4 regions of the Shewanella sp. P1-14-1 genome follow, and region 4 is predicted to be linked to each of the others. Evidence: predicted binding sites of a transcription regulator. Region 4 holds the regulator's gene; each other region holds the start of a gene.
The links. The regulator LexA, encoded in region 4, represses DNA repair genes until DNA is damaged. The targets are predictions, from matches to a motif close to TACTGTATNNNNATACAGTA.
Positions count from the first base shown of each region.

Region 1: the regulator LexA is predicted to act here: its motif matches at 4,007-4,026, upstream of AN944_RS10410 (LexA family transcriptional regulator).
Region 2: the regulator LexA is predicted to act here: its motif matches at 5,099-5,118, upstream of AN944_RS18365 (DNA topoisomerase III).
Region 3: the regulator LexA is predicted to act here: its motif matches at 4,621-4,640, upstream of AN944_RS09980 (YebG family protein).

Region 1 covers NZ_LKTL01000012.1:63,434-71,412, forward strand. Annotated here, with positions in the region: gene AN944_RS10390 (enoyl-CoA hydratase/isomerase family protein) at 1-318, shown strand, start outside; gene AN944_RS10395 (TonB-dependent copper receptor) at 402-2,396, opposite strand; gene AN944_RS10400 (glutaredoxin family protein) at 2,749-3,069, shown strand; gene AN944_RS10405 (hypothetical protein) at 3,196-3,615, opposite strand; gene AN944_RS10410 (LexA family transcriptional regulator) at 4,046-4,453, shown strand; gene AN944_RS10415 (Y-family DNA polymerase) at 4,457-5,713, shown strand; gene AN944_RS10420 (YgjV family protein) at 5,998-6,579, shown strand; gene AN944_RS10425 (HlyD family secretion protein) at 6,704-7,777, opposite strand; gene AN944_RS10430 (hypothetical protein) at 7,778-7,979, opposite strand, start outside.
Region 2 covers NZ_LKTL01000030.1:10,118-18,096, forward strand. Annotated here, with positions in the region: gene AN944_RS18345 (hypothetical protein) at 1-75, opposite strand, end outside; gene AN944_RS18350 (HlyD family secretion protein) at 298-1,284, opposite strand; gene AN944_RS18355 (hypothetical protein) at 1,284-1,736, opposite strand; gene AN944_RS18360 (prohibitin family protein) at 1,938-2,816, opposite strand; gene AN944_RS18365 (DNA topoisomerase III) at 3,022-5,037, opposite strand; gene AN944_RS18370 (hypothetical protein) at 5,469-5,651, shown strand; gene AN944_RS18375 (hypothetical protein) at 5,847-6,173, opposite strand; gene AN944_RS18380 (VOC family protein) at 6,289-6,693, opposite strand; gene lepB (signal peptidase I) at 6,911-7,585, opposite strand; gene AN944_RS18390 (dienelactone hydrolase family protein) at 7,942-7,979, opposite strand, start outside.
Region 3 covers NZ_LKTL01000011.1:109,844-117,822, reverse strand. Annotated here, with positions in the region: gene pepN (aminopeptidase N) at 1-703, opposite strand, end outside; gene prc (carboxy terminal-processing peptidase) at 798-2,912, opposite strand; gene proQ (RNA chaperone ProQ) at 2,935-3,570, opposite strand; gene AN944_RS09985 (GAF domain-containing protein) at 3,839-4,297, opposite strand; gene AN944_RS09980 (YebG family protein) at 4,316-4,609, opposite strand; gene AN944_RS09975 (paraquat-inducible protein A) at 4,824-5,453, shown strand; gene AN944_RS09970 (paraquat-inducible protein A) at 5,443-6,093, shown strand; gene AN944_RS09965 (MlaD family protein) at 6,080-7,979, shown strand, end outside.
Region 4 covers NZ_LKTL01000019.1:97,255-105,233, reverse strand. Annotated here, with positions in the region: gene ctaD (cytochrome c oxidase subunit I) at 1-986, opposite strand, end outside; gene coxB (cytochrome c oxidase subunit II) at 996-2,555, opposite strand; gene AN944_RS14730 (cell division inhibitor SulA) at 2,996-3,502, opposite strand; gene lexA (transcriptional repressor LexA) at 3,499-4,116, opposite strand; gene plsB (glycerol-3-phosphate 1-O-acyltransferase PlsB) at 4,526-6,946, shown strand; gene mtr (tryptophan permease) at 6,958-7,979, shown strand, end outside.

The DNA.
Region 1 (7,979 bases), on a different contig from region 4:
GAAGCAGAAGCATACGGCACTATCAATAAAGCGCTTGAGCCAGATGAGATAGGTGAATACGTAGAAAATCTTGCAAGACGTATTGCACAGTTTCCTGCAGAGTCTATCAATGCATGTAAGCAAACTGTGTATGAGTCTATTGATAAACCGATTGAAGACGCACTCAAGGCCGAAGCTTATTGGTTATATCAAGCAACCAGTAAAACTTCTGCAATTACTCGATTTACTTGGGCTGACGAACAAGGCGCACAGTTTGACATTGATAACCAACGTAACTGGGAGCAACTTGTTATCAATGTCCAAGAAGTGAATGACTAAACAATGACTCAATAATAGATGTAGTAACAAAAAGGTTCAGCTTATGCTGAACCTTTTTTATCTTTGGTTAACGCGACTTTCGTTTAAAAAGTGTAATCCACTTTAACCCAAGCTGTCCGACCTGGTTCATTAACTTGAAACAATGGTTCACTGCCGGGAATATCATTGCCTGCACCTGAGCGACTAATATGTTCTGCGTAGGTTAGATCAAACAGGTTCTCAACACCAAAGCTGACTAATAGGTCATCATGCTTCCACGTTCCATTTACCGACAAGGTGCCAAAGCCACTACTTTCCCCCAAATCTTGGCCCGATATATTGCCTTGTCCTACTGCAACTCTATCTTGCGCTGCAACAAGACGCCAAAATAGTCCAGCAGTCCAATTATTAGATTCATAGTTAACTGATATACGCCCTTCTAATGGCGAGATTTGTCCAAGAGGTGTATCGGCGGTGTCATTGTCGCCATGGCTGTAGCTAACCGTCGTTTGTGCAGACCATTGTTCATTAAAGGGGTACATTACACCAAGTTCACCACCCCAAATGGTCGCATCAACATTGTAGGCAGATGTTTTAGCCCCATTTGAATCAATTAAAATATAATCGTCGACCTTGCCATAATAAAATGCCGTCGAGATTTCATAATCATTTTGATATATCCAACCGACATCAAGCTGGGTTGTTTTTTCAGGTTCTAAATCAAATGCCTTAATGGCCATATTGCTATCATCAGCTTTCATAAACTCCCAGTAATCAGGAATGCGCTCAGCACGACCAACACCTGCATAGTACTGACTGTGACCAGACATGTACTCGTAACGAATAAAACCACTGACAAGATCATCCTCTCGCTGACCTTTTTGTCCCACGTGTAACTCGGTATCCCATTGATCCAATCTTAACCCTGTTAAAATTTTCCCTTGGCTTGTCGCATAACTGATATGGTAATTGGCTTCAACAAACACGCCGATATTCTCATAGCTCATGTTTTTGTTAAAAGGCTTAGCCAATAGATCATCAAGGCCGTTATCTAACTCCTTGTCTATGCTTCTGCCTTCATGCGCACTGTCCATATAATCGATACCGATTAGGGTTTCCCACTTATCACTCAACGCTATATCCAACCAAAGATGCCCTCCTGTGGTCTCACGGCGCACATTGGTACCAGCATTTACTCCTTGATCAAATTGATCCATGATGTGATCGTTTTCATTGGAATAAAATTGAAATTCGACGTTGTTTAACCATGATGAGTTAACGTCTCGTTTCGCCAAAAGTGTTAGGTTTTCATTGTCAATTTGGCGTGCTTTATTTGCTCTGTCTGCATATTCAGCTTCACCACTTGAACTGCCATAGGCCAATTCAACAACGGTATCTTCATCTGGTGTCCATCCAAGCGCCACATTGACATTACTGCGATCATAACTTGATTGTATTGTGTTTCCATCGCCATCTTCATAGTGATCGCTTTTGGATTTATTCATATCAAAGTCAATATAATGCGTCTCAGTACCAGCTTTCATTTCAACCAAATAGTCTTCTCGGCCAAAGCTGCCGCCTGTCATACTCAATCGGCCTTCCATGTCTTTTTCTACAAAGCTATGGCGCTCTTTTTCAAATAAAACGGTTCCGGCTGAGCCCACTGGACCATATTTAACCGTTTGCGGTCCTTTAATGACAGTAATGGCGTCATAGGCTTCAGGATAAATATATGCGGTTGGAGGATCCATACGGCCACCGCAGGTACCATAAACATGTTGGCCATCATCAACAATACTGACCCGTGAACCACCCATTCCTCGCAAAGAAGGGTCGCCACCAGCGCCGCCCTTACGACTAATGCTAAAGCCTGGTATCGTTTTCAAGAAACCTGCGCCATCGTATGCTGGTAAAGGTAAGCGAGGTTTTTTGGGATCGGTAGTAACCTTAGATGGCTCTTTCATTAATTCACCCGTGACAACGATATAATCATCGCATTGCTCACCATCACAGGTCTTTGTAGTATGATCTGCTATTGCCAAGTTTGGCGTTAAAGATGCCGCAATCAGCGCAGCTAAAATTGAAGTATTAAATTTCATTACAACGTCCATTTATTATTTATCTATGAACGTTTTCGCAGATTAATTCGCTTTGCTCAATCAGAAGCGTAGACAGTGCGACAATCTGTCACAGGCTAATTTGATGCGAATCACACTACTGATTTTAAAGTGCTTTTATTTGATATCGTTGCCGCAAAAAATATCCTTAAAAGAGATATGAATCTGGCATGATTTAATTGCTTACATTCACTAGTTAAATACTGTCTTATCCCCACTTTATTTATTCGTAATCGCTTATTTAGTCATGTTGAAATAGCGGTTTAATTTTCATCCCGATATTTATATAATTACGATTATTTTTTAAGCCCATTGAGCCCATGGAAGGTATTCATTGAAAAAGCTATTTGTGTTGTTGGTCCTTTACGCCGCTTACCAACACTGGAATCAATCACCGGTCGAGCCTATCCGTGCCACCTATGCCGCCAGTAATGAAGTTATTATGTATGCAACAGCTTGGTGCAAGTACTGCCAAAAGGCACGTATCTTTTTTGACGATAATGGCATTGCTTATCAAGAGTTTGATATTGAGAAATCTTTCGCTGCTAATGAACGTTATCAAGCATTAAACGGCCAAGGGATCCCTTTATTGCAAGTTAATGGCACGCTTATCAGGGGCTTTAATCAGGATAAAATAGTCTCTTCACTGCATTAACGATTTACTTAGCACCCTGTTAAATATGGGCACTGCTAAATAAATATACCTGGTCATCAATTGTGGTGACCGGGTATATTTTTATTCGTATGGTTATTACTACCGATATTGATAATAAACCGTTAACTAGTTATTACTAGCATAGTGAACACACTGGTTTTGCACTGCTGTGGTTTTTAATAACTGAGTGAATTGCGCCTTGTTGCCATCGGCTTTTTGCTCTTTTATTAAGGTTTCCATATGCGTAGCTTGGCTCACTACCTTTTCCATCGCAATTTGCCTTGCTTGTTGTTCTGTCTGACCTGTTAATACTAATTGCTCAACTAGGTTAGAATAGTTCTCGTAAACCATGCCTTTATAAAAATCTGCTTCTGACGCTAACGGCGTATGCGAGTAAATTATTGAGCAGCTTACAGCGCTATCGATGTTGGCAATAGATTGGTCTATTTGAATGACCACAGATTGCTGAGTTGAAAAACTGGCATTAGCAGCCACTGAAAATAAACTGAATGCAATAAATGCAGTAATCGTTTTTAACTTTTTCATACTCACTCCGATTTAATCAATTATGTGCCCGGTTAATTGACACTATCTTATCCATCTCACTGACGCATTAGTTACCATTTCGCGCCTCATTGAGACAAAGAACAACTAGAAGGCACATATTTCATATTATTAAGCGACAGTAAATAATCATTATCTGACTGTTATAGTAATGAATTTTGCTAAACCTAAGCTGAACAGAAAGTTAACTTCTCAAGCTGGCAGTATTTTCTACAACTTGACCTGTTTATTTATCAAGTAGCTATACCTATTAGTCACTTATCAATATGACCTCTGTCGCTCCTAGCTAAAATCCGTTCGCAAAACGCACACTTCGTTCAAAAAGCCGCCAAAACCAGATAAATTATTGCCAATTTTACGGGGAGCACTATAATACTGTATAAATATACAGTAATTTTGTGATGTGAGATTTATGAATGTGATCCCTATTTTTGCCAGTGCTGGCATTACAGGTTTTGAGTCCCCTGCTGCTGAATATCGACAGCTACCACTCAGTTTAGATGAGCTACTGATTGAACACCCAAGCGCAACATTTATCGGTCAAGCCAGCGGCGACTCAATGGAAAAGATAGGGATTTTTGATAAAGACATTTTGATAGTCGATCGCCATGTTAATGTGGAAAATCACGATGTTATTGTGGCGAATTATAATGGTTGCTTCGTCTGCAAATTAATTGATACTCAGCGGCGATTATTATTATCAGCGAATGACAATCACCATAGTGTACTGATTCAAGAACATGACAGCTTTACTGTTGAAGGTGTGGTGATCCGTTCAATACGTTGTCACCGTCAAAGCCCAATATTGTCGGGTCGTTAACCCATGTATGCCTTAGTCGATGCCAACTCTTTTTATTGCAGCGCAGAGCAAGTGTTTAGGCCTGAATGGCGTGGACGCCCTATTGTTGTCCTATCCAATAATGACGGCTGTATTGTCGCGGCCAACCGTCAAGCTAAAGCATTAGGCATTGGTAAATTTGGCCCTTACTTTGAAGTTAAACATCAATGTGAAAAACTAGGGGTTATTGCACTTTCTTCTAATTATGAGCTTTATGCCTCTTTGTCTCATAACATGATGGATGTCATTGGTCGCTTCGCCCCCGAACAGCACATATACAGTATTGATGAATCTTTTCTCTCTTTTAAGCGTAGTTACCCAGCAATTCCATGTTTAAGCCATCACGCCTCTCTTATTCGCAGAGCAGTATGGAAAGAAACGCGTTTAGCGGTTTGTGTTGGCATTGGCGAAACCTTAACACTCGCTAAAGTGGCCAACCACGCAGCCAAAAAGCTTGCTGGGTATGACGGTGTTTGCTGCATCGAGTCCGATGAAGAGCGCCGCGCTATTCTAGCAAACATGAAAGCCACCGATGTCTGGGGGATCGGCTCAAGAATAGGTAAAAAACTCCAGGCAATGGGGGTTCATACTGCTTTAGCATTAGCGAACTTACAGCCTGGAATCGCCCGTAAAAATTTTAGTATTGAAATAGAGCGTACGGTGCGAGAGCTCAATGGCGAGCAATGTAAAGGATGGGATAGCGCAAGAGCTGATAAGCAGCAAATTTTTTCCACCCGCAGTGTTGGCCAGCGGATCACTGATAGAGAATCTTTGCTGCAAGCCCTGAGTAAACATGCAGCCATCGCTGCCGCTAAAGCGAGACAACAGGATTCAGCAGCCAGTAGTCTACTTATTTTTGCCAAAAACTCTCCATACGATGAGCAACCTTCCGGTTTTAAATACCATTATCGTTGTGCATTTCCGACCAATGACACATGCGAACTCATTAGTTATGCAACAGCCATAGGGAGTCAGTTATTTAATCCAAATACACGGTATTATAAAATTGGCATTGGTCTTATTGACCTTTCTCCGGTACAGCATTTACAGGGAGACTTATTTACTCCGGCCAAAGATCCGACACTCATGCAGGTTTGCGATAAGCTTAACCAGCGCTATGGCACTGACTCAATATTTGTTGCCGCCCAAGGAATTACTGGAAAGTGGCATATGCGCAGAGAGCTACTGACCCCACAATACACAACCTGTTGGCAAGATATCCCAAAGGTCAGTTGTCGTTAAGTGAGTGTTTGAATGAAATGTTGAAAAACGATTAAGAAGTGACGTGAGTAGTTATTAAAACGGGATAGTATACAGCGACCACAAACTTGACAAGTGCAACAAATAACAAACAAAGCCATTACCCATCAAGAACAAACCTTACACCTTTGAAGCACACTAAATCAGAAAATAACTATTTTTAGGCTGAATATTAAGGCTAAAGCTGAAAACCTCGTTCAGATCAAATTAATGCTGCTGAAAATATAGACAATACGCCCTTCGATTTTTTAGTGAGTATCATCTGCGTGTCTGAGTTTGCGTTTAATCAACTGTTCTTTGTGCAATTACTAGGCTTCATTTCAATGGCTATCGGCTGGTGGGCAAATAGCCAAAAACAAGATTGCAAATTTATTCATGGCAATATGCTTGCATCCATTCTTACAGCCATTCACTTAGGCTTACTAGGCAGCTTTCTTGGGATGGCGAATCAACTTGTAAATGTGGTTCGATTCCGTTGTTGCCAGCAACTCGGCCATACAACGAAATCGGAATTCGTGCCATTAATGATGAGTGTTACCTTCTCTACTGTAGCAATTTTACAGGGAGTAATGTGGGCAGAACATTGGAGTGAATGGTGCGCAGTTTTTGCAGCAGTGGTAATGAGTATAAGTCTATTTTATTGTAAAGGAATGGCACTTCGCGCCGCTATGCTAGTGAGTAATGCATTGAACTTAATGCTTTCAATATATTTGATGTCATGGTCTGGAATTTTATATCAAGTGATGACAATAACGATTCTAGCTCAAGGTGTATTTCAGCAATACAAGCAAATTAAATTGGCGACTAATAATGACACCATTTCCTCAAATCAAGCGTTAAGTCAATAAGGAGTTATTTGTTTTAACGCTCTAGGGAATCTTATTGTAAGCACGCTAAGTGATACACATAAAACACATAAAAAAGGGAGCCAAAGCTCCCTTTTATATTTCCGCAACTATCTATTACTTCTTATTACAAAGCGCTTAGGTAAGCTTTAAGGGCTTTAAGTCTGACTGTTGCAGCGCCAATAATATCCATGAAGCCTAAGAAACTCGCTGGCTTTTCAGCCGATATCCAGCCTGAACCTGTCGCGCCAATCGGGATTGAATAGCCTTCTGGCTCTTCAAATTCAATAACCACTGTACGCCCATGACTTCCAGCGTTATTACCAACATGTTGCCTAACTTGCTGAGTTCCTGCTAATGGGCTGATCATCGATTCACCTGTACCTGAAGTCACACTGTGCACTCGACCTCGAAATATCTCACCAGGAAAAGCATCAACGTAAAACTCGGCAAATTGGCCAGGCTTAATATAACGATACGATTGATCTGCAATTCGCATTTCTAAAAACTTCTTAGAGGTATCATAAAGGTGCATGTTACCAATACGACTACCTACTGCTACATTCGTAATAGAAAGTTGACCGTCAAATTGAGCTCTAATTTCACGACGTTCATCATTCCACTGAGCAGAACCAATCTGTGCATCAAACGCGCGTAACTGCGCACGATGAGTTTCAAGCTCAGCAACCACTGATGCGATTTCAGCTTCGGTAGATTGTATTTTTGCTTCTAAGTCATCTCGTGTCATTTCACTGGCATAATCACGTAAGTCTGTGACACGAACAAAGTTACGTTTGTCATTGTTAAGCGTCACTTCTAGCGCTTCCATACGCAGTTTAAGTGCTTCTTTCTTAGCAAGCTCAGCAGCTTTTTGCGCTTTTAACGATCTGATTTCTTTTTCACTGTCGACTGACACCAATTTGTAAATCAAATCGCCTTTTTTAACCATTTGGTTATGAGTAACAAAAATCTCTTCGATTTCTTGACCAAACAAAGGGCTAAGCACTGCATGAGGAGCTTTAACCGTTGAGCTGTCAGTTAAGTCTGCTGGAGACCAAAAACGATGAGCCGTAAATAGCATGAAGGCAATAAAGAACCCTAAACCAACTGAGCGAACAGCATTCGCTAGATTCCACTGTATAACACCAAGTTTAACCAGTAACCAAATGATTAATACATAAGGGAGCATAATCTCTTTCATTTACTTATCTCCTTTAATGCCGTTGCTGATAATGCTTGAAAGTCTATTGGCAAGTACATCCCAACGACCAAATGCAATGATTATGGCAAGAACCCACCAGGCTTTATCAATGAATAATCCACACAGTGACAAAGCAAATACAATTTGCGTGTGTGCACTCGACATGGCTTCAGCCTTGTGTACTGCCACTTCATGCAATCGC
Region 2 (7,979 bases), on a different contig from region 4:
GTAACCCACGAAGTACCGTTGAGGACTATTAAAACCATGTAAGGGTCTTGCTAAAGTTGTTTGCTCTTCAGACATCATAAACCTCTAATATTTAATCAAATAACACCACTTACATCATCCTAACAAGTTGACAACAATCTTCAATCTAAAATTCCGTTTATATTGGGCTATATTGGTTTCTTTTTACTGCAAACTCGAAGCTGATTAATCATTTTGCTATATGTGAACTAAATGAGCCTGCTAACAAATTCGACTCTGTTAGCAGGTTCATAGGACGTCTTTTAGTCTTAATGATGATTAGAATGCGCCAAAATAACTCTTCATGGCTTTTAGTCTTAAGGTTGCTGCACCTAACATGTCAATCGGTCCAAGTAACGAAAAAGGTTTCTCTGTTGATATCCAAGCAGACCCTCGGGCGCCTATTGGAATTTCAATGCCCTCTGGATCAGTAAACTCAATTAGCACTGTGCGGCCAATATTTTTAGCGTTACTCACTAACTGCTGTGCTACGCCTTGCTCTTGGCTACTATGACTGCCTCGTGCTTCACCTGTTGCCAATGACACAGAATGGACTCGTCCTCTAAAAATATGGCCTGGATACGCATCGACATAAAACTCTGTAAACTGACCTTGTTTGACTCTGCTCCATAGCTGATCTGGAATACGCATTTCTAAAATTTTTGTTTCAGTATTCCACAGTTGGATGTTACCAACCCTTGAGCCTGCAGCGGTATCAAGACGGGTGACTGCACCATCAAATGGAGCTCTAATTTCAAGTTGGCTTGCTTCGAATTCCACTTGTTGTTTTTGAGCAACTAAAGACTCTCGATCAAATTTCAAAGCATTCAGTCTTGACTGATACTGGTCAATATCGCGCTTAGCAACTACGTGTTCAACTTGCGTTAATCTAGCTAAATCTTGCTCAGTTTGGCTGATTTCAGTATTTAAACTGTTAATTTCAGCCTCTATTTTGCGCAAGTTATTCGTTTCTTCATTGTTGACCAATGTATAAAGCAACTGACCTTTTTTAACCTTCTGATTATGCTGCACATAATATTGGTCAATCGACTCTGTAATTGGGCTTAACACTGCCGTTTGCGCCCGAACAACCGATGAGTCAGTTAAGTCTACTGGTGAATAAAAGCGATGCGCAAAAAACACTGCAAGGTTAATAAGCACACCTACCACCACCATTGAAATGTAGTTAGCTGTGGTTTTTTTCACTAAACCGGTTTTTATTAAAATCCAGCAAATTAAAATGTATGGGTAAAGTAATTCTTTCATTATGCTTGTCTCGCTTTTATTACTGCAGAAATTTTCTTCCAATCTGTCACCACGATAAGGATGGCCGCTATCCATAACTCGTTATAAAAAAAGCCGATCGTACATAGCCAGAACACTAACTTGGCTTGCCCTGTATGTGCCGCATATTTTTTAGGCAGTGAGTGCAATTTCCAATACCCCCAAATCGCTAAGCAAATTGTCACTATTAACATCATTGTTAATGCGCCAATAAAGACTTCAGTGTCTAAGAACTTGTCTTTAAGTGCCGATGTTGTTGTCCAGTAATCAGCTGGAATATCTTGATGATGGACAGTAAAGCCACTGGCCAAAAATACCGAACCAAGAGCCACTGTGATTAATGCCAATAAGATAAAAAACTTAGCTTTATGACGAGCAAAAAAGCCGTTAGCTGACTGAGTGTTAGGATGCGTTGTAGTAACTGTATCTGTCATAACCTGCCTTAACGTAATGTGAATGAATCATCGGGTATGGCAGAAATTATAGGGAGTGCTCGCGCGCTAAACTTACCATTATACGCCACGGTTTTTTACTTGATAAAATCGGTCGCAATACATTGGAGCAAAAAAAAGCGCAATAGTAAGACTATTGCGCTTATCGATTGTAGCTATTGGCTATTCAGGACTGAGCTGGATTTAATTACTTTTAGTCTCACGAATATCCATAATAGGCATGACCCCCTCACCCATCATGGTGCTAGGCAACTTACCATCCCATGCTTGGGCTTCTGTTAACTTCACAATTAGTGGATTGTTTTTAAGAGCTTTCGCCTTTGCTTCAATGGCTTGTGCTTCTGCTTTACCTCTTAACAGAATTGATTGCGCCTCAGCTTCGGCTATTTTTAAAATACCTTTTGCTTTAGCATCTGCGGTATTCACCGCACGTAATGCTTCTAGACGCTGTCTTTCAAGCTTATGCTCTTCAGCTGCAGCTAAGTTCTTCTCAGTTTGTTTAATCTCAATCGAGTTAATGTATTTTTGCGGAAGAATAATATTCTCGATTTGAATGTTATCTACAACCACTGGGAAGTTTGCCATTTCTTCTGATAAACGACGCTCAATCCCTTGTATTGCACTGGCCCTATCTTGAATTAACTGCTCAGCTTCAAACTGTGGGATCGTATCTTTGGTCGCAGAACGAAAACGAGGATCTAAAATACGCTGTTCAAATTGACTTAAGCCGCCATAACTTTTAAACAAATCTAAAGCGGCTTCTTTATTGACAGTCCAGTTAACCGATACTTCGATGGTTACAGGCATTTGCTCTTTAGTGCTTGAAGCCATTTTTTCTGCATTTTTACGGGTTCTAACTTCAATGACTTCGACAGTTTCAATAAATGGGATTTTAAAATGTAATCCAGGGTTTTGTTGATCCATTGCTTCGCCAAAGCGTTTAACAACCCCTACATGCCCCTCGATAACGATGTAGTAAGAGTTAAAAACTGCAATGATTAATAATAATAAAGGCAAGGCTTTAAATAACGAACCTGTGCTAAAAACATCCTTGATATTCATAAACTTCCTTTTGATTTAATGATGTAGTTAAATTAAAGGCGCTAGATTACCTAAAACAAACAAAATCGCAACATCAAATCAAAAAGAACCTTGTAAAGCTTCTTGTTCACACGCACGTTACTCAGTGACAGTAACGCTATTCGATCAATACTAAGCTAATCACTAGCCATAGCTTTATATTGCTTGGCTTACTCTATAAAACCAATTAACTCGTCGCCTTCTTTGGTGGCCTTTTCTTAGAGGCCGATTTTACACCCGTTGTGGACTTGCGTTTATAACCCGCTTTTGCGCCGCTTCGGCGTTTTTTGTAACCAGGACCTGTCACACCCGCTAAGGCATTAGGTAACTGATTAGCAGCTTGAGTAACCAACTCATTGAGCTGGGTAATTAAAGGAGACATAAATGCATCGTAACGTAATTGCTTTTGGCTAATGGCATCTAAACTACTTTCCCATAATGCGGTCATATCAGGTGTGGTCGCACTTTCTGGTAGTGAATGAACGAGTCCGACTCCGACTTGGGTTGCCACAATTGACTTCCCTTGACGCTGCAAATAACCTCGTTTAAATAATAATTCAATAATGCCTGCACGAGTCGCTTCAGTGCCGAGTCCATCGGTATCTTTAAGGATTTTTTTTACTTCGCTATTGCTCACAAAACGATTAATCCCTGTCATGGCGCCAAGTAATGTCGCATCAGTAAAATGCTTCGGTGGTTGGGTGGTTTTCTCAAGCAGTTCACCACGAGCGCAATGTAATTGCTGACCATTTACGAGCGGAGGTAAGGTGTTGAGTTCCTCTTCATCTTTATGCCCACTTGGGCCATTTATATAACTCATGCTTGTTTTACTCGATTGGCTTGAAGCAAATAGTTGTTTCCACCCCATTGCAGTTTCTTGTTTCGCTTTAGTGGTAAAGAGTCCTCCAGCGATGGTCACTTCCACTTGGGTTTCATCATAAAGATAAGCTGGATAAAACTGGGCTAAATATTGCCTCGCAATGTGCGAGTACAATTTCGCTTCTTTGCTCGATAAAGAGGTTAAATTAGCCATTTTTTCAGTGGGAATGATGGCATGGTGAGCGTCGACTTTTTTATCATCCCAAGCTTTAGATTTAAGCTTAGCATTTGGCGAATCAATTTTTGCAGTTAACGTCGCGTCATTACTGACAATTGCTTTTATCACCTGCGGTGCAAGGCCATGTTGTTCAGCAGGTAAATAACGACTATCTGAGCGCGGATAAGTAATCAGTTTATGGCGCTCGTATAAGCTTTGACAAGTATCTAAGACGTCTTTTGCGCTCATACCGAAACGTTTAGCAGCATCAATTTGCAGTGACGATAAGCTATAGGGCAAAGGTGGATTTTGGCGTTTACTTTTTGCTTCAAGCTTAGTTACTTGTGCAGGCTGATCAGTAATTCGACCAACAACATTTTCAGCTAAGCCCTTTGCTAACACGCGACCTTCTTCATCCATATATGGCTGGCACGCTTCACTTGGCTTCCATTTAGCGGAGAATGATTCATTTTTGTCAGTTAATAAATGCGCAAGTACTTCATAAAAAGGTTTAGGGACAAAATTGGCTATTTCCTCATCACGCCTCACAACTAAACCTAAAACCGGTGTTTGTACTCGGCCAACCGACAATACTCCTTGATAACCCACTTTTTTGCCTTGAATGGTATAGGCTCGGGTCATATTCATGCCGTAAAGCCAATCAGCACGGCTGCGAGCTAATGCTGATGTTGAAAGCGGAACGAACTCTTTATTGCTGCGCATTTGTCCTAGTGCTCTTTTGACAGCACTAGGGTTCAAGTCGCTAATCAGCAAACGTTGGGTTTGGGCAAGTTTGTCGGCTTTTACACCCGCATGTGCTATCACTTCATCAACCAGCAATTGTCCTTCTCTATCTGGATCGCCCGCATTAACAAGACTTGAGGCTTGTTTTATCAATTTTTTAAGGGTGGACAACTGCGAACGCGTTTTAGATTTAGGCTTAAGCTTCCAACTGTCAGGCACAATTGGTAAATGTGCCAATTGCCAGGACTTGTAGGCTGGATCGTAAGCGTCTGGCTCAGCTTGCTCCAGCAAGTGCCCGACACACCAAGAAACATAGTTGCCATTAGCATCCATGATATAACCGTCGCCTTTTTTATGGGGCTTTGGCAATACATCGGCAATAGCGCGACCTAAGCTGGGTTTCTCGGCAATATACAGGATCATTCAATTCAAACCGTTTAAATCAGTTAAGCCTTTTAATGCAGGCTTTTTAATATCATGCTGATACTGTATATAATTACAGTGGGCAATTACAGTAATTATTTAAAGTTTTTTTACTTTATCCATAAAAAATTTAGTTTGGTAATCGTTGGCAATAAATGACGCCTGCACGACAAAATATTACCTTCAAGCATGTTAACGAACTAGAATTGGCGAGTTTTACTGCTTTTTTTGTAGTTTATTTTCATAACCGAAAAATAAAGAATATAAAATCGCCCCAACTGCCATATAATTGACTTTTTATACCACCAAAAACAAACGTTTCATCTAAATTAAGATGATTAAAGCTGAAATAAAGTTGATCTGGATCATCATTGTTAATGAATTCTTGGGATAGGTTTAGTTATCGCAAATTTTGAGCTCAGGAGCCCGTTATGGAATTGAAACAATGTGAGAAGTGTTACACAGACGTCTGCGTTAACGGGAAATGGTTTCATCATGATCATTTGACCACAAGTGCTTACATGTTAAATGGTGGCTCACCAGAAATGGTTGAACTTGCTAAAATGCCAACCACTGAAACTGAGTTAATCGATATGCTAACCAGTACTTTCTGAGTAAAGTTTGCTGATTTTATTCAGCTAAAAGTGGCAACAACGCCCTTTGAATTTTGATAAAAGAGCAGTGCTAACACTGCTTTTTTTATGGCTGCTATTTAAGCCTATAACCAGAGTGTATTTTGGCTTTAGTGCTATTTTAAATGATAAATTAAGTGCTATGTTGTAAAGAACGATGTGCAGCCTATTTATCACCTAATCTGCATTGTCTGCTAGTTGCTTCGCTTTCATAATACGTAGCACTAAAATAACGATAGCAGTAACTGCTGGACTCAATATTGTCAGTGCAGTTTTGGTTGACCATACCGTTATCAGAGCATCGAGATCGTTATGGGATGTGTAATAATCAACAGGGAAATAGAAAATCAACAACCACAATGGTATTGAGCTTAAGACAATATGAAGCATGTACTTGCTGTTAACTTCTCGTTGCTTAGCTTTTTTATTGCACAGATGAATAACACCAACAGTGATAACAGAGAAAACCACTGCCACACCCCATAAAAGAAAAGCAATCACCATTCCCATTCATTACCTCAACAAACGATTAATTAAACTTCACTACTGCATTAAATACAGCTTTTATAACTACTGTTATGACTTCATTAAACTGGCTTATTCGACTTGCTTATTTTGTTTACTTACTCAACTCAAGTAAGTCCCATTTATTGCCGTATAAATCCTGAAACACCACAACAGTGCCATATTCTTCTACCCTAGGTTCCTCATTGAATACCACTTCATTGGCCTGCATTGACTTATAGTCACGCCAAAAGTCGTTAGTTTGAAGAAACAAAAATACCCGACCTCCAGTTTGATTACCCACCGACTGCTTTTGAGTTTCATTGCTGGCTTGGGCTAATAACAAATTGGTGCCATTGCCATTTGGCGGTGACACTAACACCCAACGTTTTCCGCCGCCCAAATCGGTATCTTCGACCAAGGTAAACTGTAGTTTTTGAGTGTAAAAGGCAATAGCGTCATCATAATCGTCAACGACTAATGCAATCATTCCGATTTGCTGCTGAGTAACAGTCGACATGCAATAACCTTTTAATTGAATACGAAATTAGCACTAAGATTGTAAGGGTTTAATTAGAAAAAATCTGATTTATTTTATTGATATAAAACAAGTTAAATTTTTAAAGGTAGGATTAAATTCAGCGAGAAGTAAAAATAAGCCACTCATTAAGGTGTGGCTTATTTCGAATTCATTGGTCAGCAAATAGTAAAGTGCTTTAGTGACAATTTAGCCTCTTTTAGCCACTGACAAGGGAATGGAAAAATCTATCATGCCTAGGTAAATAATAATTATCATAATTAAAAGACATCACAACACGCTTTGTGCGTCCGATGATTTCATTGCGAGGCACAAACCCAATCACACGTGAATCAGCACTGTTATCCCGATTATCACCCAATACAAGATAATACCCGGTTGGCACAGTAACCTCGTTAAACTTTGAGCGTATTGAGCCCATTTTATTCACTCTTATTGAATGTGCCACGCCGAGTAAATCTTCAATCTTATCCTGCCTATCATCTTGATAACGATTACTCTTATAACTAAGATCATGATAATTAATGTTTTGATGGTTAATCACCAATTGATTATTGTTTAACGCTACGGTGTCGCCAGGTACGCCAACGACACGCTTTACCAGTCTATTTCCAGCAGCTTCGGAGTCAAAAATAATGATATCTCCGCGAGCTGGATCGCCTGTTTTATATAAAGAAACATGAGTAAAAGGAATGCGAACATCGTACGCCATTTTGTTTGCAAGAATTCTGTCACCAATTAATATGCTTGGCTTCATTGAGCTTGTAGGCACGGTATACCAATCAGCGACTGCACTTCTAAATACACTCATTAACGCAATAAAAATGAGCAGTGATTTATACTCTTTTAGCAACTTTGCGAATTTGTTTATCATCATAATCCCTTATGTTTAGTGATGAACCTAGTGCTAACGCTAAGCTTGCGGCTTTACGCTTACCGTTTAATGTAATGCACTTTTTGTAATGAACTTTCTGTAATGAACTTTACGTAATAATTTGAGCACTTGGTTAAAGCAATTATAAGGCCACTATTATTTAAGAATAAAATCAGTAATTTAATATTTTTAGGGTTAACTGAAATGAGTAATATCACCACCTTTTAGTCTTTTAACCTAAACAAGTGATACGTCGTAATATGAAAATGAGTTAAACAAACCACTCGTTCAAAATTTTCGCATTAAAAAAGGAAGCCGAAGCTTCCTGTTATTGTGGCACCATCAATAACGAGTCGTTAACTTAATTTCTCTGTAAAAAAGCTAATGGTACGAT
Region 3 (7,979 bases), on a different contig from region 4:
CCCATGCCATCGACTTTTTCAGAGATACCATTGCATGATTAGCTTTGTGTAAATTACCTTTATCGACAAACACCTGTAACTTGACTTCACGGCCGCTACGAGTAACAAACTTATCTTCTAATAAGTCAAAATCACCCGCGACTAGCGCAAAAAGGTAGCTTGGTTTTGGAAATGGATCTTCCCAGCGGACATAATGACGGCCTGCAGTTGTATCCCCCTTCTCGACAAGGTTGCCGTTACTTAATAAGAAAGGAAATGCAATTTTGTCCGCTTCAACTCTCACAGTATAAATAGCAAGGACATCTGGACGATCTAAGAAATAAGTAATTCTTCTGAAGCCTTCGGCTTCACACTGGGTACAGTATGCGCCATCAGACATATACAAGCCCTCTAGGCTAGAATTAGCCTCAGGATCTTGTAAGGTCACTAGGGTTAATTCAAAGTCATCAAGGCTCGTTTGAATCACTAATTCATTATTTGCTTCTTGATATTGAGCTTTGTCACCGTTTATCAAAACAGACTGTAAATTTATTTGCTCACCAACCAAGACTAAATTTTCGGTATGTTGACCAACACGTTGCACCTTACTGGTGGCTACAACTGTGGTTTCATTGCCCTTTAAATCGAAATTTAAATCAATATGGCTAATAGTATAAGTGGGTGCTTGGTAATCTTTCAGGTGTTTTGCTTGAGCTTGAGTCATAAATAATCCTTGAATAACACTTAGCAAATTATGCGATAAATTTTACTTAATAAAAAACGCGCTTAAAGCGCGTTTTTTTCTGGCGAAATAATGATTACTTCGCAGCTAGTTTTTTAGCATCAACCATATCTAAAGTGATTAGTGCTGTTTCTTCTAAGAACGCATCTGGCACTTCTAATTCATCTTCATCTGACGCATCTGTTTCACTTCCAGCGGCTTCGCTTTCTGCAACGTCAGTTGTTTCAGTCTCAGTTGATTCTTCATCTTCATCATCTAAAGATGCAAGAGGCTCTAGTCCATTCTTAACACGACGCTCATTGGTACGATCAAGAATACGTTTTTCATCTTCTTCACGTGATGCAATACGCTCACTTTCAACTAATGAAATCGTCTTATCGTTATGATGCTTTTTAAATTCTGCTATATCATCAAAAATATAACCGAATTCGACATCCGTTTTAATACGTTGCTGATGCTTAGTATCAAGCTTGGTAATCAGCTCAGGATAGATATTGCCAAGTGTTCCGTATTGCGCAACTGGCACTTTATCCCAAGGTAAGGCGTTTTTCTCTTCAGATTCACCATATTCACCCGGCTCTAAGGCACTTGGGAATTTAATGTCAGGAGTTACACCTTTAAGCTGAGTACTGCCACCATTAATACGATAGAACTTTGCGATAGTGTATTGAACATGACCAATTGGTTTTTCATACATATCGTAAATGCGGCCAAGGCTCTTGTGTTGTTGCACAGTACCTTTACCAAAACTTGCTTCTCCAACAATGAGTGCACGGTCGTAATCTTGCAGTGCTGCAGCAAAAATTTCTGAAGCTGAAGCGCTATAGCGATCGACCATTACTGTTAGTGGACCGTTGTAAGCACTCTTACCGTCGTTATCACGATTTTGAGTTACGCGGCCATTGGCATCACGAATTTGAACCACTGGGCCCATATCGATGAATAATCCGGTAAGCAAAGTAGCCTCGGTTAACGCACCGCCGCCATTGCCACGTAAATCGATAATAATGCCTTCGACGTTATCTTCTTTCAGTTTGGCAATTTCTTTTTCTACATCTACAGATAAGTTCATGTAGAAACCAGGAATTTGAATAACCCCGACCTTACGGTTGGCATATTCACCTTCTGTTGGTTCAACCACTTTAGATGTTGCAGCTCGGTCTTCTAAGCGAATTTTATCTCGAATGATAGTTACTTCGAAAGTTTTCGCATTAGCGCCACCTTTTTTAGGTAGTATTTGTAAATTAACCTCACTGCCTTTTGGCCCTTTGATTAATTCAACTACATCATCTAATCGCCAGCCGATAACATCAACAATTTCACCGTCTTTTTGGCCTACACCAATGATTTTATCTTCAGGTGATAGTTTTTCACTACTGGCCGCAGGGCCACCAGCAACAAGACTTTTAATGACAGTGTAATCGTCATCCATCTGTAACACAGCACCAATGCCTTCAAGGCTTAGGTTCATTTCCATTTGGAAACGTTCAGCATTACGAGGAGATAAATAACTTGTATGAGGTTCTACTGTACGCGCAAAGGCGTTCATCACACCTTGGAATACATCTTCACTGTGAGTTTGGCTCAGACGCTTGATAGCATTGTTATAACGCTTACCGAGCACTTCGACTGTTTCTTCCCAGTCTTTACCAGCAAGTTTAAGATTCAATGCATCGTATTTAACACGCTGACGCCAAAGCTCATTAAGTTCAGCTTCATCTTTTGGCCAAGCAGCTTCTTCACGATCGAACTCATAAGCATCACCAGCTTCGGTAAAATCGAATTCTTTATCAAGTAAAGTTAACGCATAGGCAAAACGTTCATAGCGACGTTTTTGCAATAAAGAGAACATATCAAAGGCAGGAGCGATATTGCCCGTTTTGACCATATCGTCAAACTGAGTTTGATACTGCTTGAAGCTATCAACATCAGCTTGGGTAAGCACATTACGTCTGAAATCTAACTGTTGCAGATAACGGTCATAAATGAGCTTAGAAAAAGCATCATCAAGTTCAAAGCGATGGTAATGAGAACGGGTAAATAAATTCGTTACTCTTTTACTCGCAACCTTATGTTGAGGCTCTTGCTCAAGTTTGGGTAACTCGTTGATTTGAATAGTGGGTGAAATTGCCCAAGCCGAAAAACCGACAAATAAAGTGGCAATCGACGCAGCCAAAGTGAGTTTTCGCATCAACAAGTTACTCCTTAAATGATCACGATAATAAAATATGCTCGGCACGTACTTTAACGACTAAACCAGAATCAAGTTGTACATGGACATCTTCTTTCTTGATATCAGTGATAACGCCGGCAACTGGATTTTGCCCTAACTTCACACTAACACGTTGTTTTTGTTTAAGCTCGTCAAATTTTGCTGGCACATAATTAACTTTTGGTTCAGCAGGCTTTTTCGCTTTTGCTGGACGGTCTTTCTTAACTGGAGCAGTTTTTGCTGAAGGTGCTTTTCTAGCAGGCTTCTTTGGATTTGCTTTTGCAGCTTGTGCTTGGCGTTTCGCTTTTGCTTTCTCTTGGCCTTCTTTTAGGGTTTGCTGAGCGTGATCAATATGCTCTTGCTCAAGCTCACCACAATCTTGGCCATCTAAGTCGATACGCTGTACGCCAGCTTTAACGCCTTTAAGGTAGCGCCAGCTACTTGTATAACGTCTAAGTGCAACACGTAATTGTGTCTTACTTACTTTAGAATCATCAGCCAACCTTTCAGCTAAATCTTGAAACAAACCAATTTTTAATGGCTTAGTTTCACCTTCTGCAATAAAGCATAAAGGAAAAGTTTCATATAAATACGCTAAAACTGCGTTGGTGTCGGTCAACTTGTCTGTTGATTCCATTTTTACTTCCACGTTATATAAGGGGACTGGTTAATAGCTTTCTTGGCTAGTACAGTCGTTTGTCTTTCGTTAAACAGAGTCTTGCTTAACGTTCAAATTAGCACTTCCTACATGATTGCTAAAGCAATTGAAACATGCCTTAACAAATTAACTTAGTTAGCTGCAATTTTACAGTAAATAAATTTTTCAGTAGTTAATGCGTGCAGCTCAGTATTATAAAGCGCATCACAGCGATTGCGACCTGCAATTTAGATTATTTGTTCGCAAATTAAGCAAATAAGCAAGATTCGAAGCTTTTTACTAAGATTTCGAGACCTTTTTGATCGTCTGTATCAAAACGATTCAACAATGGACTGTCAATATCGAGCACGGCAACCACATCATTTCCGTTACGAACCGGCACAACGATTTCTGAATTACTGGCTGCATCACAAGCAATATGCCCTTCAAATTGGTGTACATCTTCAACAAGTTGAGTCTGATCTAGTGCCGCAGCTGTCCCACAAACTCCTTTGCCTATCACAATACGAGTACAGGCAACTTTACCTTGAAACGGGCCTAAGACTAATTGGTCTGCTTTTTTAATGTAAAAGCCAACCCAATTTATATTGTCTAAATTATCATTTAACAACGCCGAAAAGTTTGCCATGCCAGCAATCAGATCATCTTCGCCTTCCATTAATGCTAATACTTGACGGTTCAATGTGTCATAAAACTCAGCTTTCATTCTACTTCCTAAAATATTTTATTCTGTTGGCGCTTTTTTATTAGTTTTTTTCGTGGCTGCTTTATTGGCAACTGGCTTAGGTTTTACTACGCCTTTTAATAAATTAGCTAGCTCATCTTTATTAGAAGCTAAGTAAAAAGCAAGCTTCTCTACACTATTCTCGTCAATTTCGAGTTCAGCGCTAGTAATAAAAGGAACTAAGTTATCAGCAATGTCGAGCATTTTGTCATAGGCATCGGCTTCCTTTTTAGATGTAAATGTCATCTTTTCCACCCCTTCTCTTACCACGACAAACTTTGTAATTACCGCCATGATTAACCTCTTACTGTTTTTATATACAGTGCATAGAGTGTCATAGAACTAACTTCTGATGCAAGTATTCTGATTATTCTGGTATTATCTGGTTTTATTGTATCTTGAATAATTGACGTTTTGACTATTTAAAGCCATATTTTGTGCACTTTAGTCAGATATTGTTCAGTAATTTACAGCTCTTAATTATATAGATGGATGGTTTGCGCTTTATATGCCAAAAAATGTAGATCAAGAGAGCATCGTTTTATGTCGCTCTTGTGACTTAGCAGTTCAGCGCCGTGCGCTACCTTCGAATGTCAGAGCCCTATGTCCTCGCTGCCATACGGCACTCTATGATGTGCCATATTGCTCTATTAACGGCATGCTAGCTTTGTGTATTACCGCGCTACTTTTTTTTATCCCAGCTAATTTTTTACCCGTTTTAGAAATCCATTTTTTGGGTAGCATCCGTGCAACGACTGTCTACGAGACAGCCATCGCAGTTTGGGCACAAGGTTATTGGATTGTCGCTGTTGCTGTTATTGCCTCAGCAGTGATTGCCCCTGGCTTATTAATACTGTCGATATTGCTACAAATCATTATCGTAAAAAGCAACTTACACAGCTATTTTTGGCAACGAACCTATCGGCGTTTGCTGAAAAACCAAGCCTTACTCACCCAATTATCAATGTTAGAAATTTATGTCATTTCTTTCTTGGTGGCCGCATTCAATTTATCTGACTTTGCGGATATCTATTTAGGCATGGGAACTTTTTGTTTCGGAATGTTATTTTTGGTTATTTTGTTTTTGCAACGTGAGTATAATCTGGAACATATGTGGAAGCTGACTCATGACGAATAAAATAGAACAAGCTAAAAGCAATGATTACCAGCAAGGTAAAGATATCGGAATGACCTTGTGTGGGGTATGTCGCAACATTAACCCTATTGAGCAAGGGTATTGCAGCCGCTGCGAATCAAAAATACAACCTCGTAATGAACAGAGCTTGCAACAAAGCTGGGCGTTATTAATTACTGCAGCGATTTTATTAATACCAGCCAATATTTATCCGATCACTATGCTCACAAACCAAGGCAAAGTGACTTACGATACTATTTTTACTGGGATAGTACATTTAGTGCATTCGGATATGATCCCTATTGCCATTATCGTATTCACCGCCAGTATTTTAGTACCATGGCTAAAAATTGCTGGACTAGCGATATATTTAACTGCGATTAGTTTTAACTTACCAGTTTCAAAAAAGAAGCTCATGGTGGGGTTTCATATTATTGAATGGATTGGCCGTTGGTCTATGTTGGATTTATTCGTTATTGCACTGACAGTTGCGGTAGTCAATATGGGTCAACTTTTAGATGCTAAACCCGCTCCGGCAGCAACCGCATTTGCACTCGTTATCTTACTGACTCAATTGGCAGCTAAGGTGCTTGATACACGTTTACTTTGGGATCGCTTGGACAAAAAAAATGACACGAATTGAATCACCAAAAGTCGTTAAAAAGAAACTTTTCTCTCCGATTTGGTTACTTCCTATTGTTGCCCTGGTATTAGGGGCTTGGCTAGGTGTTAAAAGTATCAAAGAGTCGGGAATTGAAGTTCAAGTGCACTTCCCTAGTGCTATCGGTATCGATATCGGTAAAACCCTAGTTAAATATCAGGGATTAACGGTCGGTAAAGTCACCGATATCAGCATTGATAAAGACCTTTCTGGCGTCAATGTTAAAATCATTATGGATTATCGCTCTGATCCATTTTTAAACAAAAATACCCAGTTTTGGCTTGTGACTCCAAAAGCAAGTATCACAGGGATAGAAGGATTAGATACCTTATTTTCAGGTAACTATATTGCTATTCAGCCAGGAGATGGTAGTTCGGCATCAGAGTTTGTTGCTTTAACAGAAGCCCCTACGATGATCCCCAATGATGAAGAAGGCATTGTTGTAAACCTTACCACTTCAACACTAGGCTCCCTTGATGTCGGCTCAATGGTATTTTACCGCCAAGTGCCAGTCGGCAAGGTGGTTAACTACCGGTTAATCGATAGTGATACCATTACTATCAGTACCTTTATCGAGCAGCAATACGCACACTTAGTCAATCAAGAGTCACAATTTTGGAATGTCTCTGGGCTCAAAATCGATGCCTCTATGTCAGGGATTAAGGTGAATACCGAAAGTTTGGCATCATTACTTGCTGGCGGGATCAGTTTCAACTCAGATACAAAAGCGGACAAAGCAGTTAGTGGCGATACCTACGTACTTTACCCTGATGAAGAAAGTGCAGTTAAAGGGATTGAATTTGTACTTACCGCCGAAAATGCAGATGAGATAAACCAAGGTTCAGCGCTGGTTTATCGTGGCGTTGAGGTGGGTAAAGTTCATCAAACTCAATTGACTGAATCCGGCGTTAAATTTTTAGCCAAGTTTGATGTGCAATATCAGCACTTATTAAATGCCGATAGCCAATTCTGGATTGCTGGTGCCGACATTTCGCTTGAAGGTGTGAAACATGCAGCACGTTTATTAACTGGGAGTGTCGTCAATGTGCTCCCAGGCACCAGTGACCAAGCGTTACCAGAGCTATTTACTTTACAACCTGAAGCGCCAGATTTACTTCAAGCGCAAAAGCTCACAATACAACTTACTTCTGATGAACACAGTGGCTTAACCGCAGGCGCAGAAGTTAGATTTAAACAGATGCCTATTGGTACTATCACTGAAGTGACATTAACCGAAGACTTTACCGGTGTTCTGTACCAAGTCGAAATTTTACCTGAGTTCGCCTCACTATTAACAACTGATAGTTATTTCGTCACAGAGTCAGCGTTAAGTATTGACGCCTCTTTAGACGGCGTATCTGTAACAACAAGAGATTTAAACACTGTTATTGAAGGTGCGGTTTCCTTGGTTAAAGGAAAAAATAAAGCATTAGTTACCCCGCAGGCAAAATTTGCCTTGTATCGTTCTAATGATGACGCACTTATCGCCCTTAATAAAAATAACATCACCACATTAACACTCGACAGTATCGATGGCGCGGGGTTATCTACAGGTTCTCCTATTTATTACAAAAAAATGCAAATCGGTAGCGTTAAAGAAGTTTATTGGAACAGCAATACAGACCAATTCTCGATTCGTATCGCAATACAAAATAAGTTTAAACAGTTGATTAAAGACTCAAGTGTATTTTGGCGTAACGATGCAGCAAATATCAATGCAAGCTTGTCTGGTATCGAAGTCGATGTGGCACCTTTAGAAGGTGCACTCAAAGGCAGTATTAGCCTGGGTTTACTTGATAATGACCAACCAGGCAATGTATCTCGCTTGTATGACTCTAAAGCCTTAGCGCTTAAACAGGCTAAAGCCA
Region 4 (7,979 bases):
AACAGTTCAGCAAATACTGGCATCCCTGTGGTAAACATGTGATGCGCCCAAACCAAGAAGGATAAAATCGCAATACTGGACGTGGCGTAAACCATCGAAGCGTAACCAAACAACTTTTTACGACTAAAGGTGGGAATAATGGCCGAGATAATCCCGAACGATGGCAAAATCATGATGTAGACTTCAGGGTGACCGAAGAACCAGAAAATATGCTGGAACATGACGGGATCACCGCCACCTGCGGCATCAAAGAAACTGGTACCAAAGTATTTATCGGTTAATACCATGGTAACCGCACCTGCAAGTACGGGCATCACTGCAATCAGCAAGAATGCAGTAATTAGCCATGTCCATACAAATAATGGCAACTTCATCCAAGTCATGCCTGGTGCACGCATATTAACAATGGTCACGACCACGTTAATTGCGCCCATAATCGAACTGATCCCCATGATATGCACCGAGAAAACAAATAGTGCAGTGCTATCAGGGCTATAGGTAGTTGATAGCGGTGCATAGAAAGTCCAGCCAAAGTTAGGGCCGCCGCCTTCCATAAACAGCGAACTCAACAGAATCGCGAAGGCAAATGGTAAGATCCAAAAGCTCCAGTTATTCATTCGAGGCAGTGCCATATCAGGTGCACCAATCATCATTGGGATCAGCCAGTTGGCTAACCCTGTGAAGGCGGGCATGACGGCACCAAATACCATAATAAGACCATGTACTGTGGTCATTTGGTTAAAGAAGTTAGGGTCAACTAACTGTAAGCCTGGCTGAAATAGCTCTGCGCGAATGACCATTGCCATCGCACCACCAGTGAGGAACATAATAAAACTGAACCATAAATACATAGAACCAATGTCTTTATGGTTAGTGGTTAATATCCAGCGCATGATGCCTTTTGGCGCGCCATGATGGTGATCATCATGGCCGTCATGAGAATGTTCATCATGAGCTGGGGTAGTATCTTGTGTAATTGTGCTCATCTGTATCCCTTACTTTCCATGACCAACAACATCGGTGGCTTGAACAGCATCACCAGTATTATTTCCCCAAGCATTTCGCTCATACGTCACAACAGCTGCGAGTTGCTGAGGTGAGAGTATGGAGCTAAATCCTTGCATTGCTGTACCAGGTTGGCCATTGATAACCACTTCAAGGTGTCCTTCAACAGGGCCCATGACTAACGGACTGCCCACTAACGCAGGGAATGCGCCAGGTAAACCTGTACCAGCGGCTTGGTGACATGCAGCACAGCTGCTGAGGTAAACTTGCTCACCCATTGCCATCAGCTCATCCATAGATAAGTCATCCATAACAACGTCAGGCGTTGCTTCTTCAACGACGTCAGCAACCACTTGTTCTACCTCAGGTTGTGTCGCTGGTAACTCAGCAGGCAAAGTAACAGGCGTTGGCTTATCACTTGCATCGCTAGGTGCCCCACCAGAGTTCACATCTGCAGCTTGAACCACATCACCAGAATCATTACCCCAAGCGTTTCGCTCGTAGGTCACAACAGCTGCAATTTCTGTTGCAGTAAGCTGTTTCGCGAAGGCTTGCATGGCAGTACCAGGCTGGCCGTTGACGACAATATCAATGTGGCCAGCAACTGACCCTTTAATGATTGGGCTGCCGATAAGAGACGGGAATACACCAGGTAGTCCTGCACCATTTGGTTGGTGACAAGCGGCGCATCGGCCCATGTAAACTTGTTCACCTTGAGCCATCAACTCATCAAAGGTCAGGGTTTGCGACAGTGACGCTTCGGCCGCGGCTTTTGCATCAGCAGTTAGTTGTTTTTGATCTTTTAGCCATTGCTCAAAGTCTGCTTCAGAAACGGCTTCAACTACCACCGGCATGAATCCGTGGTCTTTACCACACAACTCAGCACATTGACCTCGGTAGGTACCAACCTTATCAATCTTGGTCCAAGCTTCATTAATAAAACCTGGGTTAGCATCTTTTTTCACCGCAAATGCAGGAACCCACCAAGAGTGAATCACATCATCTGAAGTCATTAAAAAGCGTACTTTACGATTGATTGGCAGAACGAGGGGCTTATCGACTTCAAGTAGGTAAGTTTCAGTTTTCGTTTCTGTCCCAGTAATTTGATCGGCAGGGGTGGAAAGTAAACTGTAAAACTCGACGTCTTCATTAAAATAGCTGTAATGCCATTTCCATTGAGAGCCGGTTACTTTAATAGTTAACTCCGCATCACTTGGGTCTTCCATAGCAATGAGGGTTTTTGTGGCAGGAATTGCCATACCAATGAGGATAAGAAACGGCACGACAGTCCATGCTATTTCCACTTTGGTACTATCATGGAAATCAGCAGGTACTGCACCCTTTGATTTTCTATGATAAATCATGGAGTAAATCATGATTCCAAATACCACAACACCAATAGCACAACAGATATAAAGAATGATCATATGGAGGTCGTAAACCTTACCACTGATCTCTGTTACCCCTTGGGTCATGTTAAGCGGCATATCAGCCGCTGCAAGTGGCACTGCAAAAAACAGCACCATTAATCCATACAACAATCGCTTCACAAGACTACTCCTCTGCCAATTGCGATTTGCAATAACAACAAGGAAAAGTCACACAGTAATACTCTGCTCTATGCAAACTTTTCTATTCCCGAAAAAGTTTGATCACTTCAAAGTACACGGTGGCAGTGAGTATTAATACTCGATTATTCTATTGGGTTTTGGTGGCCACACTTGTACCTAATACTGAACTTTTCAATTCTTAAATTGACGCTTTTTATTCAAGGCTTTCTATACCGCATGGTACCAGCACAATCTTTACAGCGTTTTATCACTTATGTTCATTTTTACCACTAAGAGAGGTCAATAAATGTTACTCCCTTGTTAACTACATTACTTGGAGATTAAATATTGATCAAGATCACTTTATCATCTAATTTGCTGAAAAAAGGCGCAAAAAAAAGCCCGTCACCGAAATGAAGGGCTTTTTTAGCAAATAGACTTTAGTGAAATGCAGATAAATTCAATTGAGTTGCAGTCACAGGATTACTGGCGTTTAATTGGTCATCACGTAAGTGAGTATTTACATCTTCAATAATGACACCTTGCGCTAAGGCGCTTTTAGCGACTAATTGAATGCGACGATTATCACGAGCATCTAATGGGGTTGTCCATGTAATCACTGCGCTGGATGTACCACTTGTGAGTGCTTTTTCCATTGCCCACAGTGTTTCGACTTCATCTTTAGTGTGAACCAGTAATACACGGTCCATTCTGACATTGGCGTTCGCTAGAATTTGTTTGTAACCAATGTGAGGTGGATTAATCAGTACAATCCATCGCCCTTGTTGACTTAATACGGCTAACTGGCCGCATAGCTGAGTTAATTCAGTTAACCCTTGGTTAGCTGTTTGTTTGGTTTCGATACCTTGCTTTACTGGCGCAGCTGCTGATGCCATGTCCATCCATAAACCTGGGTGACGTGGTGCATTACCTATTAATGTGTTCATAACCAACCTCCATTACGGATAACGCCAACAGCGAGCCCTTCAATCGTAAGGCTTTGGCATGTTAAATCGACTTTTATCGGCGAGTACTGCTCGTTTTCTGCATGCAGATAAACAACGTTGCCTTTCTTTTCAAAACGCTTCACGGTGACATCATCATCAACACGGGCAACAACGACTTGACCATTTTTAGCTTGCTGCATTTTGTGAACCGCTAATAAGTCACCTTCAATAATGCCAATATCCTTCATACTGTCGCCACGAACACGTAGTAAGAAATTAGCATTGGGTTTAAACATTTCAGGATCAACTTGAAAGTATTGTTCAACATGTTCTAACGCCAAAATTGGTTCACCAGCCGCAACCTGACCAATCAGTGGTAAGCCTTCTTCGACTTCCTCTTCTTCTTGGACCATACGAATACCGCGAGAGGTACCTGGAATAATTTCAATGCAACCTTTTTTAGCGAGTGCTTTTAAATGTTCTTCTGCAGCATTAGCACTTTTAAAGCCTAATCTAGTGGCAATTTCTGCACGAGTTGGTGGCATACCTGTCTCGGCAATATTGCATTTAATTAATTCTAGAATTTCAGCTTGTCGTGGCGTTAAAGGTCTCATGTTGATTCCTGTTTTTTTATACAGTGACTGTCATTATATACAGTATCTTTGGTCGCGCAAGTATTAACCAACATTTTTTGCTGATAAAGCAATAGATATGAATTTTTATCGAAGTTTTTAGTTATTTAAAGATAATAAAATCAGTGGTTTATTGTTTTTGTGGGTCGTCGGTAAATTAGTGTGTTTTATTATTGATGACTCAAGTGAATAAGCCAAAAAGTACTGGATACCGTCTATTTATACAGTACTGTACCTAAATGTTTTGCTACTTACTAAGTGATTGATACTTGATGTTAGAACCAACAAAACTTGCTACTTAAATGTTAACTAGATTTACCGAGGTTAGTGTAACTGAATGATATTCTGGTATCCTATGCGCAATAAATCGTTGTTGATAATGCGAAGACCCATGCTAAAACCAGATTCTATCATTGCTAAATCATTACGTTGGATTCAGAAATTAATGGTACACAGTGTTGTTGTGCCTGAGGATCCGTTCGCTGACCTTAACTTAGATCCTGACAAACCAGTGGTCTATGTGATGAAAACGGAGTCGCTGAGTGATATTGCTGCCTTACATGAAATGACAGCTAAATATAACTTGCCAAGTCCGTATGAACGGTTAGATGTTGATGGTTTCAATACCCCTAGAATTGTGTGTGTGGAAGGGCGTAAACCCTTGTTTGGTAAGCGCCATAGTAGCGATAAATTTGTAGCAAACTTTACTAAGTTGCTCGAATTACACCAAAAGAACAAAGAACTCGACATCCAGCTTGTGCCTGTAAGCCTATATTGGGGTCGTATCCCAGGTAAAGAAGATGACACCATGACCGCTGCTGTTTTTGAGCGTGAAAACCCAACATGGTTACGTAAATGGTTAATGATTCTATTTTTAGGTCGCCATAATTTCATTCAATTTTCTAATGCCATGTCGCTGCGTTATATGGCTGATGAACACGGTACAGATGTCAGTATTGCGCATAAGCTTATCCGTGTGGCTCGTGTGCATTTTCGCCGTCAACGTAAAGTGATGACGGGGCCTCAGCTTCCTAATCGTCAAGCGATGTTCAATTCGCTGTTAAAGTCAGAATCCATCAAGCGTGCCATTCAAGAAGAAGCCGTTAACAAAAAAATTCCCGAAGAAAAGGCACGTGAAAAAGCCATTGAGTACCTTGATGAAATCGCAGCAGACTATTCGGATAACTTGATTCGTATTGCTGAGCGTTTCTTAACTTGGCTTTGGAACAAGTTATACAGTGGTATTAGCATCAAGAGTGCGGAGCAAGTTCGTAAACTGCATCATGATGGTCATGAAATCGTTTATGTGCCGTGTCATCGAAGCCATATGGATTACTTATTACTGTCATATATTCTTTATTATCAAGGCATGGTTCCACCGCATATTGCGGCAGGGATTAATCTTAACTTTTGGCCGGCAGGTCCAATGTTCCGCCGTGGTGGTGCCTTCTTTATCCGTCGTAGTTTTAACGGTAATAAGCTTTATACCGCAGTATTCAGAGAGTATTTAGATCAACTATTTGCTAAAGGCTATTCAGTTGAGTATTTCACTGAGGGTGGTCGTTCACGTACTGGTCGTCTACTTGCTCCTAAAACGGGCATGCTAGCCATGACGGTAAACAGCGTATTGCGGGGTATCGAGCGTCCTGTGACCTTAGTGCCAGTGTATCTTGGCTACGATCATGTCATGGAAGTGTCGACTTATCATAAAGAATTAAGCGGTAAGAAAAAGCAAAAAGAATCTGTATGGCAAGTATTTGGTGCATTGCGTAAGTTGGGTAACTTTGGACAAGGTTACGTTAACTTTGGTGAGCCAATTAACGTACAGCAGTTCTTAAATCAGCAGTCGCCAGATTGGCGTGAAGAAGTGGCTAAAGATCCTGAGCAAAAACCAACGTGGTTAACGCCTGCGGTTAATCAATTAGCCAATAAAGTGATGACCAACATTAACAGTGCAGCAGCTGCGAGCTCTGTTACGTTAACCAGTATGGTGTTATTAGCCGCTGAACAAAATGCATTAGAGCGCACAGAGCTGGAACGTCAGCTAGATTTATATCTTAAATTGATGAAAGAAGTACCTTACACTGATTACACCTCAGTAGCTCAAGGCAGTGCTAGTGAATTAGTTGATCAATGTCTATCACTGAAAAAGTTTACTTCGCACACTGATCAAATTGGTGAAATTATTGCGATTGAAGAGTCTTCAGCAATTGCGATGAGCTACTACCGAAATAACATCATCCATTTAATGGCAGTTCCTTCGTTAATTGCGAGTTGCTTGGTGCAATACGAAGAGTTTAATCGTCAAAAAATTCATGAAATCGTTAATGACTTCTACCCGCTACTCAAAGCTGAGTTGTTTATGGGGATTGAAGACTTACCCGCTTACATTGATAGCGTATTAAACTTATTTGTTGAGCAAAAGCTTATTTCGGGTACAGACGAGTTTGAACTCAATCAAAGTAATATTACCCAGTTAATGTTATTGTCTGAAACTGTCAGTGAGACATTACAACGTTACGCGATTATCTTTAATTTATTGGCTTATAAACCGGATATTGAACGTTCAGATCTAGAAAGCGCGAGCCACTTATTAGCTCAGCGTTTAGGTGCTTTACACGGAATTACTGCGCCAGAGTTTTATGATAAAAAACTCTACAATAATTTGAGTGTAAAATTAAAAGAATTAGGGCACTTGTCGGGTAATGACAATCAGTTTGCTGTCATCCGAATTCGCGACCATGCCAATGGTATGTTGCGTTTATCTGTTCGTAAAACCATAGTAGATAGCGTCACTATGGAACATGGGTAACCACTAACTTTATGAGTTCAACACAATCACAACCGCACAATAAATCATTATTAGGCGGTGCTATGATTATTGCCGGTACCACAGTCGGTGCCGGTATGTTTTCCCTTCCTGTTGTCAGTGCTGGTATGTGGTTTGGCTATTCCATTGCCATGCTAATCGGTATTTGGTTTTGTATGTTGGTGTCAGGCTTAATGCTACTTGAAACCAACTTGCATTTTAAACCTGGCGACAGTTTCGACACGTTAACCAAAGTGACATTAGGCCAATTCTGGCGGATAGTTAATGGGCTTTCCATTACCTTCGTATTATATATTCTGACTTACGCTTATATCAGTGGTGGTGGCTCTATTGTGAACCACACCTTGTCAGGTATGGGCATTCATTTACCACAAAGTATTGCAGGCTTAGTTTTTGCCCTTGTGCTTGCTGCGATTGTGATGATTAGCACTAAAGTGGTCGACCGTATTACGACAGTAATGCTTGGCGGGATGATCATTACTTTCTTTTTAGCCGTCGGTAATTTGCTGATTGATGTGGAAACCGTGAACTTGTTAGTCCCTGACGGACAGGCGAGTTTTGCTCCATATATTTTAGCTGCCATTCCTTTTGGTCTGACAAGCTTTGGTTATCACGGCAATGTGCCAAGCTTAGTTAAGTATTATGGCAAGCAGCCTAATGTGATTATCAAGGCGATTTGTATCGGTACCTTTATCGCGTTAGTGATTTACACGTGCTGGTTAATTGCCACCATGGGCAATATTCCTCGTAGTCATTTTAGCGATATTATCGCTCAAGGTGGGAATATGGGCGTATTGGTTGCGGCATTGTCAGATGTGATGTCCAGTGCTTGGCTAAATACCATGTTAACTTTGTTTGCTAATTTGGCCGTTGCGTCATCTTTCTTAGGGGTGACCTTAGGCTTGTTTGATTATTTAGCAGACTTATTTGATTTTGATGAATCGGCTAATGGCCGAATCAAGACCGCTGCAGTGACCTTTATACCGCCAACCATCTTAGGCTTATTATTCCCAGA